Regions from separate parts of the Rhizobium sp. CB2179 genome, predicted to be linked through region 1. Evidence: riboswitches for the same ligand, from Rfam matches in the RefSeq annotation. Region 1 holds a riboswitch; each other region holds the start of a gene.
The links. A riboswitch is a leader RNA that binds a small molecule or an ion and turns the genes downstream of it on or off. The one in region 1 is predicted to bind cobalamin.
Positions count from the first base shown of each region.

Region 2: it holds a riboswitch for cobalamin, as region 1 does, so the genes downstream of both, AC244Q_RS18105 (CbtB domain-containing protein) here and bluB (5,6-dimethylbenzimidazole synthase) in region 1, are expected to answer to the same signal.
Region 3: it holds a riboswitch for cobalamin, as region 1 does, so the genes downstream of both, cobU (bifunctional adenosylcobinamide kinase/adenosylcobinamide-phosphate guanylyltransferase) here and bluB (5,6-dimethylbenzimidazole synthase) in region 1, are expected to answer to the same signal.
Region 4: it holds a riboswitch for cobalamin, as region 1 does, so the genes downstream of both, nrdH (glutaredoxin-like protein NrdH) here and bluB (5,6-dimethylbenzimidazole synthase) in region 1, are expected to answer to the same signal.

Region 1 covers NZ_CM172781.1:2,173,571-2,176,898, reverse strand. The annotation lists gene AC244Q_RS10870 (MFS transporter) at 1-248, opposite strand, end outside; gene AC244Q_RS10865 (LysR family transcriptional regulator) at 397-1,308, shown strand; cobalamin riboswitch at 1,307-1,494, shown strand; gene bluB (5,6-dimethylbenzimidazole synthase) at 1,537-2,223, shown strand; gene AC244Q_RS10855 (SDR family NAD(P)-dependent oxidoreductase) at 2,414-3,160, shown strand; gene AC244Q_RS10850 (DUF2865 domain-containing protein) at 3,278-3,328, opposite strand, start outside.
Region 2 covers NZ_CM172781.1:3,643,310-3,646,637, forward strand. The annotation lists gene AC244Q_RS18090 (sulfite oxidase-like oxidoreductase) at 1-368, shown strand, start outside; gene AC244Q_RS18095 (hypothetical protein) at 353-952, opposite strand; gene AC244Q_RS18100 (CbtA family protein) at 1,036-1,782, opposite strand; gene AC244Q_RS18105 (CbtB domain-containing protein) at 1,809-2,018, opposite strand; adenosylcobalamin (AdoCbl) riboswitch at 2,032-2,174, opposite strand; gene AC244Q_RS18110 (histidine phosphatase family protein) at 2,252-2,806, shown strand; gene AC244Q_RS18115 (putative bifunctional diguanylate cyclase/phosphodiesterase) at 3,264-3,328, shown strand, end outside.
Region 3 covers NZ_CM172781.1:2,339,524-2,342,851, forward strand. The annotation lists gene cobW (cobalamin biosynthesis protein CobW) at 1-851, opposite strand, end outside; gene cobU (bifunctional adenosylcobinamide kinase/adenosylcobinamide-phosphate guanylyltransferase) at 856-1,365, opposite strand; cobalamin riboswitch at 1,743-2,139, opposite strand; gene AC244Q_RS11685 (chloride channel protein) at 2,399-3,328, shown strand, end outside.
Region 4 covers NZ_CM172781.1:4,001,324-4,004,651, forward strand. The annotation lists gene nrdE (class 1b ribonucleoside-diphosphate reductase subunit alpha) at 1-850, opposite strand, end outside; gene nrdI (class Ib ribonucleoside-diphosphate reductase assembly flavoprotein NrdI) at 889-1,302, opposite strand; gene nrdH (glutaredoxin-like protein NrdH) at 1,312-1,533, opposite strand; cobalamin riboswitch at 1,815-2,040, opposite strand; gene AC244Q_RS19770 (heavy metal translocating P-type ATPase) at 2,283-3,328, opposite strand, start outside.

The DNA.
Region 1 (3,328 bases):
AAGACGCGCTTGCGGCCATAACGGTCGGCCAGCGTGCCCGTTGCCATAAGCACCGTTGTCACCGCGATCGTATAGGCATTCATGATCCATTGAAGTTGCTGGAAATCGGCATGCAGCACCGCCTCCAGCGTCGGCAATATCGCGGGTACGCTTGAGATCTCCAGGCCGAACATCAGGGATGAAAGGCAAGCAGCTGCCAAGGCGACGATGCCCTGCAGCCTGGATGAGATGATGGAAGCGGGTGACATGGTTATCCTTTCAGCACGGGATGAGCGACGGCGAAATCCCGATGACAGGTGAAATCGATGCGCTGCCGGGAGCCACCATAATCGTCACTTGACCATAACTGAATTGGATGATTTTCTATTTCAGAAACAACAATTTCGGATGATTGATATGACGATGCTCGATGTGGATGCGGTCCGGGCGTTCGTGACTATTGCCGAGCTGCAGAGCTTCACCCGCGCCGCTGAGGCGTTAGGCAGCACCCAGGCCGCAATTAGCGTCAAGTTGAAGCGGTTGGAGGAGCGGCTCGGCCACAGGCTGATCGAGCGGACCCCGCGTTTGGTGCGCCTGTCGGCGCAGGGCGCGGTCTTTCTTCAATCCGCGCGGGATTTCATCGGCGCTCATGATCGTGCGGTCGCAGCTCTTTCCTCGACAAGCCGGCACTTCACGCTCGGCATAGCCGCGCATGTGGCGGGGCCGGAGGTTCCGACGATTCTGGCGCGTCTCAGCGCTCACGATCCAGGGCTGACGATCGAGGTGCGGCTCGACAATTCTCGAGTGTTGCTCGATGCATTCGATCGCGGTGAGCTGGATGCGGCGATCATTCGCCGGGAGGAGGACCGGCGTGACGGCGAGGTGCTGGGGCCGGAGCATTTCGGGTGGTTCGCGGCACCGCAGTTCGAGTATCGCCGCGGCGAGCCGCTGCGTCTTGCTGCGCTGTCACCGTCCTGTGGCGTCCACAACATCGCCACCCACGCGCTCGATGGTGCAGGAATCGCCTGGAACGAGGTTTTCCTCGGCGGGGGCTCGCTGGTGATGACGGCGGCGGTGTCGGCTGGACTTGCGGTCGCGGCATTCTCCCACCGTCTTGCGCCGGTGGGCTCGATTGAAGTGAGTCAGCGCTTCAGCCTGCCGCCGCTGCCCTCGTCGGAGATTGTCCTGCATTCGACACTAACGGATGCAAGATCGCGCTCGGCGCTCAGAACGCTGGCTGCGGCGTTCAGGGAACATCGCGCCGCTGCCAAACCGAACGCGGCTTCAACGCCACATCGGGTCCAGCTTGCCGCCGCGCCGGTTTCCTGAAATAGATGCGCCGTCAGGTGCCCGCCGGTAAGGCGGGAGAATCGGGAATCTGGTGCAAGACCGGAACGTGCCCAACGCTGTAAGGCCGACGCCTGCCGCTTCATCACGCCACTGGCTTTTCGCCGGGAAGGCTGCGGCAGACGGATGACGCCGAGTCAGAAGACCGGCCTGGCAAGATAGACCGATCCGCGCGGACGGCGGGGCGGTCGCGTTGTTTGGGATTTGACGATGCGACCCTTTGATGAGGATGCCCTTTCGGCGGCATCCGGTTTTTCCTTGATCGAACGCGAGGCCGTCTATCACGCGATCATGACGCGGCGTGACGTTCGCAGTCAGTTCCTCCCCGACCCTTTGCCCGACGATGTCGTGAAGCGGTTGCTGACGGCAGCGCATCACGCGCCGTCGGTTGGTTTCATGCAGCCGTGGAATTTCATTCTGGTGAAAAGCCCAACTGTGCGGGCGCGCGTCCGGGACGCCTTTGCGAGCGCCAACGAGGAGGCGGCGCAGATGTTTGCCGGCGAGCGGCGGCAGGCCTACCGCGCCCTCAAGCTCGAAGGCATCGTGGAGGCGCCGCTCGGCATATGCGTGACCTGCGATCCCACGCGTAGTGGCAGCGTGGTGCTGGGGCGCACCCACAATCCGAAGATGGATTCATATTCGACCGTCTGCGCCATCCAAAATCTCTGGCTGGCGGCGCGGGCGGAAGGGGTCGGCATCGGTTGGGTCAGCATTTTTCGCGAAGGCGATCTAAAGAGCATTCTCGGCATACCCGAGCATATCGAGGTGGTCGCCTGGCTCTGTGCCGGTTTCGTCGACCGGCTCTATGACGAGCCGGAACTCTCCGTCAAAGGCTGGCGGCAGCGGCTACCGCTCGAGGAACTCGTCTTTCATGATGGATGGGGACTGAACGCCTAGGGCAGTGCGGTGGAGCATCGCCTCAATCGCACAGTCACGCCATTGACAGTCAAGGTGAGCAAACCGGTATCGCCGACGCCGTGCGAGGCCGAGATGTCTTTATTCCTGACCGTCATATCGATACGCTGAAGGCGAAGTCCCGGAATTGGATATTCGGCTATCGGCGGCTCAATCGGAGGATAACGGCCCAATGAACATGATCGACTTGAAGGAACGCATCATCGTAATCACAGGCGGTGCGCGCGGCATCGGCTACGCGATCGCAGAGCGCGTCATCCAGTCTGGTGGCAAGGTGGCCATTTGGGACCTGAACGAAAACATGGCGAAGGACAGCGCTTCCGCTCTCGGATCCGGCACGGTTGCTTTCGGCGTCAATGTCGCAGATCCCGTATCAGTGAAAAACGCGGCGGGGAGGACCGAGGAGATTTTTGGCCGTATTGATGGCCTCGTCAATTCCGCCGGGATTACCGGTCCGGTAAAACCCACGATCGAATACGATGTCAGCGAGTGGAAAGATGTTGTCGATGTCTGCCTCACGGGAACCTTCAACTGCTGCCGGCACGTCGTTCCGGTTATGTTGAAGCGCGACTACGGGCGGATCGTGAACATCTCCTCGGTTGCGGGCAAGGAGGGAAATCCGAACATCGCCGCCTACAGCGCAGCGAAAGCCGGGGTGCTGGGCTTCACCAAGTCTCTTGGCAAGGAACTCGCAAAGACGGGAATCGCCGTGAACGCGGTAACGCCGACCACAGCAAAGACACCCATATTGGACGGGCTGACAGCCGAGTTTATCGAATATATGCGCGTCCGCATTCCGCGCGACCGTTTTGCCGAACTTCACGAGATCGCTTCGATGGTCGTCTGGCTGCTCTCTGAAGAGAACTCCTTCACGACCGCATCGACGTTCGACCTGAGCGGCGGTCGTACGACCTACTGACCATGCTCAAGCGACCCGCATTCACATCGCGCCGCACGTTCACGTGACATAGCTGTCATCTCATGCACCTTGGCACAACGCCGCTATAGCTCGGCCACCGCCGTTCCAGCTGTTCGATCACTGCTGCTGTTGCGGCTGCGGACCTGACGTTGCCGGGTTGGCGAGATC
Region 2 (3,328 bases), 1.5 Mb from region 1:
CCACCTGGTCGCGCTACGACAACAAATGGAAGGGCGTTTCGACGCGCAATCTGCTCGACCTCGCCATGCCGAAGCCTGAAGCCGCTTACGTCATGCTGACGAGTTATGACGGCTATACCACCAACCTGCCGCTCTCCGATTTCGCTGCCGAGGATGCGATCCTCGCCACCGCCTGGGAAGGCCTGCCGCTGACACCGGAGCACGGCGGCCCGATGCGCCTCGTCGTGCCGCATCTCTATTTCTGGAAAAGCGCCAAATGGCTGCGCCGCATCGAGCTGATGCCTGCCGACCAGGCCGGCTTCTGGGAAAAGAACGGCTACCACATCTACGGCGATCCGTGGCGCGAGCAGCGCTATTCCGACGACTGAGCTTTCGGTCGCGAGAAGCGACGAAGCGCAAACACGCCAAGTCCGAACAACGCGGCAAGCCCCGTCAGCGACGCCATGCTGGCGGCATGGAATGGGATCTCGCTCCAGCGCGGCTTGACGATATCGGCGGTGTTGAAGGCTTCGTCGCTGAACCGGCAGCTGATCAGCGCAAGCCCGCGCCGCACCATGTCGGCGTCGACCGCGGAAATGATTTCACCCGCCGCGGCAGCCTCCCGCGGCATCTCGCGCATCGAAAGCAAGACCGCCTTGGTCGCGGCGAGATAGGCATGAGCGCATTCGTTGAACGGGCTTTCCTCATCCGTCACGCTGCCCGGCATCCGGCCCCACAGACAGTAGGAATACTGGATCTCTGCATAGTTCAGCACGCGGCGGAACGGCTCGTTCGTATCGACAGCACGGGATGCAAGATCGACAATCCCACTGCGATAGTCAGACATGACAGCCATCTCGCCATGGGAGATTTGCGGAATATTCAGCCCGGCATGGCTGCCGCCGTCGCCGCGGCTATGGGCAAAAGCGCTTCCAGCGATCACACAAAAAAACGCGGCGGCAGAAAACGCCATCAGCAGCAGTGGTCTGGCTCTGTCGTTTTTCATAATCGCCCGAAAAGTTCAGGGCGCCGGCAAGGCGGCGCCCTTCGATGCGTTCAGTGAAATGCCGTTGCCGGCCGGCCGCGTTGCCCGCCCTTAACGGCAAGCCGCTTTTCCGCCAGCGCCCCGAAGGCGAGGCCGAGCGTTGTCCAGAGGATCGCATGCATGCCGAGCGAGGTCGTGCGGAAGCCCCAGAGCACCATCGCCGAAAAATTCTCCGGCACTTCGTTGATCGGCGGCAGCAGAGAGAGCACGAGGCCGATGAAGACGAGATAGGCAACGCCGGCGATAGTCGCGCCGTTCCAGGGACCGAAGCGCCCGGAGAGACGACGTGACAGCGCCACCGCGGCCATGAGCGCGGCAAGCGAAACGACGATCATCAGGAAGAACAGTTCGGTCCTGACGCCGATCGTGTCGGGATTGCCGACCGCCGGCGGAGTGGCGGGATATTTGATGCTGGGAACAAGCACGACCGCCACGAAGGCGGCGATGGCGATGACGGCCGAGGTACCGCGCGGCGAAAGGCTGCTGAAGCGGCCTTGCACGAAAGCGAAAGCGAGCGCGAAGAGCCCACCGACGGCGACGCTGTAGGCCATGACGCCGGTGAAAAGGCCAAGACCGGCCTGTGTGGCGCGGCTGACGATTTCGGGTTCGGCAGCCTCGCCGGCTGCTTGGGCACTTGCCTCCTCGAAAGCGATCGCCGCATCGACCAGCGGCTCGCCGAAAATATGGGCGAAAGCGAAAACGAGGATGCCGGCAATCAGGCCCGCGAGCATGCCGCGAAGCAGAAGGTTTCCAACCATGTCAGGAACTCCGATCGCGAAGCGCTTTAGTGGCAGGGAAAGCCGAGGAGATGGCGGCCGTCATGCACGAATTCGTGCACATACATGCCGTTGAACAGCGCCATCGCGCCTTCCTCGGTGCCGACGAAATAGAGGACGATGAGCATCAGCAGGCCGCCGAAGATCGCCCAGGGCAGGATCTCTCCTACAGGGATCGGCGCCGGTACTGCTACGGGCGCGAAAGTGGTGTCAGACATGTATTCCTCCGGGAATGACGCGTTCAGTCGAAAGAGTGCTCGTGCAGTAGGGTCTGACTTCCAGCGCGAAGAGCTTTCGACACGCTGGTCACAGTGGCGCGACCGCGCCGGACTTACACCGGCTTCCAAACCCGCAACAGCACGGTTATATCTGCACGCCGAAGAGACTGTCAACGAAACTTCACAAGCCGGCGAAGGACGCTGTCGCCGCATTCCGGGAGGCAAGAACGGCTGTGAACACGCGCCTCACCTGGATCTGCCATGGCGCGACGGCGGCAAGCCGCAAGGCCCTGTTCCCGCTCGACGAACCGCTGGAGGACAAGGCAGTGGAGGAGGCCGGCAGGATGATCGCTCTGCCCCGCGCCGACCTTATTGTCACGAGCCCCGCCTTGCGCGCCCGTCAGACTGCCGATGCGCTCCGCCTCGAAGCCCAAATAGATCAGGCGCTTTGCGACTGCGACCATGGCCGCTGGGCCGGCAGGTCGATCGCGGCCATCGGGACCGAAGAGCCGGAGAACCTCGTGGGGTGGATGAGCGATCCGGAAGCGGCCCCGCATGGCGGCGAGAGCCTTGTTGATCTGCGCACGCGCATCGCCGGCTGGATGGATGAGCAATCGAGCCTCGGCGGCCATGTGATCGCCGTTAGCCACGCGGCCGTCATCCGGGCAGCGATCGTGCATGTACTGCAGGCGCCGCTCTCCTCCTTCTGGCTGAGCGACGTCGAGCCGCTTTCCGTCATCCGCATGACCAGCAACGGACAGCGCTGGTCTCTGCGCTTCCAGCATTAGAGACTGCTGATCTTATCCAGCTTTGCACAAGCAAATCGCGTCATCTATGTTGAACCCGGCTTTGCGGGGACTACTTCCTTGTCCCAAGGAGATGGAAGAATGACATATGATTGGAGTGGCGAGCGCACGCGACGCCTGCGTTTTATGCGTGTCGCCACAGTCACGGTTCTGGTCGGTCTCATCTTCAGCGTTCCGCTGCTGATCGTCACCGCCTGAAGCACGAGAAAGGGCGAGCGATGCATTAGCACGCTCGCCTTCGTTCTTTTCCCGCATCAGCCGGTCTCCCGAACCACGAAGGCGATCGCGCTGATAACGACGCCCTAGTTCCCCACAGGCCCCGTCGGGTCTCTCTGCGGCACAGCGACAGGCTGCCGCCTCTGATAATTCGCCTTCTGGTTTCAACAAACATTTCAGACTTTCGTGATATTTCCGCGAAGGTGGAGATGGAGAAGGCATAATGCCGGTGTTTTTCCAAAGCAGGGCCGGACGGCAATGCGTGTCGATCGTGGTGTCTGGAGTGAC
Region 3 (3,328 bases), 170 kb from region 1:
TCATGGGCAGCAATGATGCTCTTCAGCGCTTCGACGAAGCCGGCGGGATCGGCAATGGGTCCGAGATCGACGACGAAGCTGTCGAATTCATCATGGTCGTGCGGCGCACCGTCTTCATGCTCCAGCTCGTGATGCGACTTGCGATTGGCGACATCGTCCTCCGTGCCGACGCCGAGGCCGAGCAGGATGCCGGCCGACACCTCGCCGTTCCTCGCCTCGATCATCACGGGCTTGCGCACCGTGCGGGAGGCGACCTCGTCTCGCACCCTGATAAGCCCTGCAGCATCGATCAGGTCGGTCTTGTTGAGCACGATGAGGTCGGCACAGGTCAGTTGATCCTCGAACAGCTCCTCGATCGGGCTTTCGTGATCGAGCGATTCATCCTCGGCGCGGCGCGCATCGACGGCATCATGGTCGTCGGCGAAGCGGCCGGCGGCAACAGCGGCGCTGTCGACCACCGTGATCACACCGTCGACGGTCACCTGGGTACGAATGTCGGGCCAGTTGAAGGCGGCGACCAGCGGCTGCGGCAGGGCAAGGCCAGAAGTCTCGATGACGATATGGTCGGGCCGCTGTTCGCGCTCGAGCAGCTTGGTCATCGTCGGAATGAAATCGTCCGCAACGGTGCAGCAGATGCAGCCGTTGGTCAGCTCGATGATGTCGTCCTCGGTGCAATTCTCCGCACCGCAGCCCTTCAGCACGTCGCCGTCGACGCCGAGATCGCCGAATTCGTTGATGATCAACGCAATCTTCTTACCGCCGGCATTGGTGAGCAGGTTGCGGATCATCGTGGTCTTGCCGGCGCCGAGAAACCCGGTGATGACGGTTGCGGGAATCTTCTGCTGGTTCATGGACTTAACCCTTCATTTTCAGCGACAGACCTGCCGCGATGAAATAAACTTCGGCGGCCTTCGCCGCGATCGATTGGTGCAAGCGGCCGGCATGATCGCGAAAATCCCGCGCCATGCGATTGTCGGGCACGATGCCGAGACCGACCTCGTTGGAAACGAAAACGAGCCGCGCCTTCGCGCCGAGCAGAAAATCGGCAAGTGCGGCAAATTCCGCCGCCATGTTCCGCTCCTCCATCATCAGATTGGTGACCCAGAGCGTCAGGCAATCGATCAACACGATGCGCCCTTCGCCATCGATGGCGGCGAGCTTGCCGACGAGGTCGAGCGGCTCTTCATGCGTCGTCCAGGACGGACCGCGATCGGCCTTGTGTTGCGTGATGCGCGCCTGCATCTCCTCGTCCCAGGCACGGCCGGTGGCAAGGTAGTGGCGATCGAGGCCACTTGCCGTCACGAGGTCTTCGGCGAAGCGGGATTTGCCGGAACGTGCGCCGCCGAGGATGAAGGTGGCAGTCATGCTCAAACGCCTCTCAGGGAGAGTGCGTAGCCGTGGCTTGTTCCGAGTGCACCTTTCTCGGCTACTGAGGGTGTGACACCCCCCTCTGTCCTGCCGGACATCTCCCCCACAAGGGGAGAGATTGAATCGCCGAGAGCTTTTCTCCAAACAATTGATGTGGGACGACGGTCGTGCTGCTTGCCGATCTCCCTCCTTGTGGGGGAGATGTCCGGCAGGACAGAGGGGGGGATCCAGCATTCGACATAAACGGCCGAAAGCACACCTCTTGCAGCACTGCTTGGAGGCGTCGCGCGCGCCGCACCAGGCCGCGCCGAATTCAATCGTTCAGCCAAGACAACCTCCGTGCTGGCAACGGGCATAGTGCCCAGGTGTGGGCTTCTCGCCCGGCACGCATGGCAGGTCTCCTGGCTCGCGGTTATCGGCCGCGATCGGGGCAGACCGGAAACCGGTCGCCCTGATCGTGCCAGCGGATCATCCTCGCCTTCCCGGCTGCATCAGTGAAAAGGTGGACGATTCGTAGACTTGAGAGGCGTCCGACCCCGGTTGATCACCATGCATATCCAGTGGCTTTCCCGGCATGTCGCCCATCCCGCCCGCCCGCACGATTGCAGGCTCCGAGCCGGAAGGGCTTGATGCCGGATGGAAGACCCTGACCGCTCTACAGTCGCGGGGTCGGCTGTGATGAAGGCGCCCGGCTTGGGTCCGCCCCGTCACATTCCCTTTTCATCCAGAAGGGCGTAACACCGATCCGGAACCATCCGTTATGTCAGGATGGTCAGTCGACCATCCGTTATCGGGATGGTTAGGCAAGCGCAGGGGTGAAGTCAACCGGCCTTGGCGGCCGCTCGATCACCGGCTACGAGGCGTTGCCACGCCAACACGACTTACTCTACCTAAAATATCGTCTTTTATCAGAGACTTACGTCATAAATATTTATCCCGCGCGCCGGCTTTTCGCCGCAATTGCGTCGCAAGCGGAGTGCCCGACCATCTCCGCCCTTGACCGGGCCTCTCCCCGCCTAGTTGTCTAGCCATGCTTATGAAATTGGATCGGCGCCGTTTCCGCGCGCTGCGTGTTTTCTTCGATCCGGGACGCCTGCGGGCGCTGACCCGGCGTAGCGAGGTCGGCCTGTCGCTAGCGGGCGCCGTTGTCGGCATCATCTCGGGTCTTGCCGTCACCGGCATGAGCTACGTCTCCAATGAGCTGCATCAACTGGTCTTCGGCATCGCCGACAGCGAACGACTGAGCTCGTCCGAGATCGAGAATAAGATGCTGCTGCTCACCGCCCCCGTCATCGGCGGCGCCCTGCTTGGCCTGTTGCTCCTGGTGCTGGCGAAACGGCGCAAGAAACCGATGGTCGACCCGATCGAGGCCAATGCGCTGCATGGCGGCCGCCTGTCCCTGACCGACAGCATCATCGTTGCCGTGCAGAACCTGATCTCCAACGGTTTCGGCGCCTCGGTCGGCCTGGAGGCCGGCTATACCCAGCTTGCCGCCGGCCTCGCCTCGAAATTCGGCCTGAAGCTGCAGCTTCGCCGCTCGGACCTGCGCACCCTCGTTGGCTGCGGCGCGGCGGGTGCCATCGCCGCCGCCTTCAACGCGCCGCTGACCGGTGCTTTCTATGCCTTCGAGCTGATCATCGGCACCTATACGATCGTCTCGCTGACGCCTGTCGTCGTCTCCGCCCTTGTCTCCACCCTGATCGCAAGGCTGCTTGCCGGCAGCGATTTCACCATCGATATCGGCAGCTTCGGCTCGGTCGTGCCGGCCGACTATATCCCGGCGCTGCTGCTCGGTGCTTTCTGCGCTGGCGTCGGCATCCTGATCATGCAGGGCGTCGCCTTTGTCGAAGAACTGGCGCGCAAGAGTTCGATCGCCCCACCCTTCCGCCCGGCACTCGGTGGCATCATCGTCGGGCTCTTGGCGATGATCTCGCCGCAGGTGCTCTCGGCCGGCCACGGC
Region 4 (3,328 bases), 1.8 Mb from region 1:
CCTCGTTGTTCCTCGCGAGTTCGAAGGTGATATCGGGCACGACGACGCCGAGCGACAGCGTCTTGATGCGGATCTTCTCGTCGGCATTTTCGCGCTTGGTGTCGAGAAAGCGCATGATGTCGGGGTGATGGGCATTGAGATAGACGGCCCCCGCGCCCTGCCGTGCGCCGAGCTGGTTGGCATAGGAAAAACTGTCTTCGAGCAGCTTCATGACAGGGATGATGCCCGAGGACTGGTTCTCGATATGCTTGATCGGCGCGCCTGCCTCGCGGATATTCGTCAGCGACAGCGCCACGCCGCCGCCGCGCTTCGACAATTGCAGCGCCGAATTGATCGACCGGCCGATCGATTCCATATTGTCCTCGACGCGCAGCAGGAAGCAGGAAACCAGTTCGCCGCGCTGCTTCTTACCGGCATTGAGGAAGGTCGGCGTCGCCGGCTGGAAGCGGCCGGAAATGATCTCGTCGACCATGTCGCGGGCAAGGCTCTCGTCGCCGCGCGCCAAGGCCAGGGCCACCATGCAGATGCGGTCCTCATAGCGCTCGAGATAGCGCTTTCCGTCGAAGGTCTTCAGCGTATAGCTGGTGTAATATTTGAAGGCGCCGAGGAAGGTCGGGAAACGGAACTTCTTGGCATAGGCCTGGTCGAACAGATCCCGCACGAAATTGAAGGAATACTGGTCGAGAACCTCCTGCTCGTAATAGCCCTCGGTCACGAGGTAATCGAGCTTTTCCCGGAGATTGTGAAAGAACACCGTGTTCTGGTTCACATGCTGCAGGAAATACTGCTTGGCCGCCATTCGATCCTTGTCGAGCTGGATCCGCCCCTGATCGTCATAGAGGTTCAGCATCGCATTCAGCGCGTGGTAGTCGAGCGTTTCCGCTGCTTTCAAAGGGCGTTCGAGAATTCCCGTGTCCAAAACCGTTCCATTCCGTGTTTGACGTTGGCGACATCCGCTTCTGTGCCCAGCAGTTCGAACCTGTAGAGGTAAGGCACCTGGCACTTCTTTGAGATCACGTCGCCGGCGAGCCCGTATGTTTCGCCGAAATTGCTGTTGCCCGCGGCAATCACGCCGCGGATGTGTCCTCGGTTTTCCGTATCGTTGAGGAAACGGATCACCTGCTTGGGAACGGCGCCCTTGCCGCCGTCGCCGCTATAGGTCGGCACGATCAGCACGAAGGGTTCGCGGATATGGAACGCGTCTGCGCCATTTGGCGGAATGCGCGCCGCGCGCAGTCCGAGCTTGGCGACGAACCGATGGGTGTTCTCGGACCGGCTGGAATAATAGACGATCAGAGCCATCGCCTTTCCTCAGGAAAGTGCGCTGATCATGTCGGGACGGAAGCCGGCCCAATGCTGCTCGCCGGCGATGACGACGGGCGCCTGCATGTAGCCGAGGCTGCGGACCCGATCGAGCGCTTCGGCATTCTGCGAAATATCGACGATGTCATAATCGACGCCCAACCGGTCGAGGGCGCGGTAGGTGGCAGTGCATTGGACGCAGGCAGGCTTGCTGTAGACGGTGATGGTCATGATATTCCTCGTGACGACGCGATTGGGACGCAGGACATCGATCGGAAATCTCGCGATATCCGTCGAAAACACTCTGTATTTTGCAGCGATGCGGCTCGTTCAGCCGCTGGGCGTGATCCGCCCTCTACCTCTAGCGGGTGGCGGCCTGAACTGAGATACTGACATGACTTCACCCCGAAGTGGCTCAATGCGAAGGTTTCGGGGGCGGAGGCTCGGGCCTGCGAAACGCGATGCGGAGATTCCCCGCAGCCATGCAACGCGACCTTCCGGACACCCCGCCCGTGGACGTTTCGTTCGAGGCAGGTCTCCTGGCTCACGGGTCAAAGCACCCTGCCCCAGCCTTCCCGGAGCATCATGCTCCAGTGACCTGAAATCGGACAGTTGCTCGCCGCTTACAGTTGCGGGGGCAGCTCCGGCATTGCCGCGCCATGATGGCGAAACGCACCGTATTCCCGTCTTAGCCGCCGATCCTCACGAATCGACGGAACCTCGAACACTAGATATGGTACGCGAATCCAAATTCGCGTCAACGGATGGTTTGTGCATTGCGTTACGACAGGTTTGAAATCGCTACGTTCCTGTGAAAAACATGGCTAACGAAAGCTTAAAGAAAGCAGGCTGTGGAGAAAGTCCCGACGAGGAGAGCCTATCTATGGCCGGTCCCGCGATTTTCGATTCGAGATCGGGCCTGAATCGTCGATGGGACATCCCGCCGGTGACGAGCGCGGGAGGGATGAAGTCAGGAAAGTTTATATCTTTATTCGAAGCAGCCGCAGCGCGTTGATCGTCACCAGCACGGTGGCGCCGGTATCGGCGAGGATCGCCGGCCAGAGCCCGGTGATGCCGGCGATCGTCGTCACCAGGAACACCGCCTTCAGTCCGAGTGCGATGGTGATATTCTGCAGGATATTGCGCATCGTGCGTTTGGAAAGTTCGATCATCCGCGCCACGTCGCCGACACGTCCGTGCAGCACGGCGGCATCCGCCGTCTCCAGCGCCACATCGGTGCCGCCACCCATGGCAATGCCGATATCGGCGGCGGCCAGCGCCGGAGCATCGTTGATGCCGTCGCCGACCTTGGCGACGATGAAGCCTTGGCGCTTCAATTCGCCGACGACCCGCTGCTTGTCCTCCGGCATCATCTCGCCGCGCCAGTCGATGCCGAGCATGCCGGCAACGGCTGCTGCCGTCCGCTTGTTGTCGCCGGTCAGCATGATAGCCTTGACGCCTGCTGATTTGAGGGCAGCGAGCCCGGCCTCGGCATCCTGACGCGGCTCGTCGCGCATGGCGATAAGGCCGGCCACAACACCGTTGACGAGCAGCACCGACACGCTCTTGCCCTCGTCGTTCAACGCCGAGATGCGTGCATCCTGTTCAGCACTGAGCGTCCCGCGCTCGCGGGCGGCGGGCGGCGACAAGAGGTCCAGCGTCTCACCACCGACTTTGCCGCTGACGCCCTTGCCCGGCAGCGCTTCCAGCTCGAAGGCCGGCGGCACGGGAACGCCGTCCGCCTTGGCGCGGTTGAGGATCGCCAGCGCCAGCGGATGGCTGGAACCCTGTTCCAGCACCGCCGCGCGCGACAGCACCTGCGCCTCGGTCAGACCAAAGGAAATGATGTCAGTCACCTGAGGCTTGCCTTCCGTCAGCGTGCCTGTTTTGTCGAAGGCGACCATCGTCACCTTGCCGAGCGTCTCCAGCACCGCGCCGCCCTTCATCAGCAGCCCGCGCCGCGCACCGGATGAAAGCGAGGCAGCGATCGCCGCCGGCGTTGAGATGACGAGCGCGCAGGGGCAGC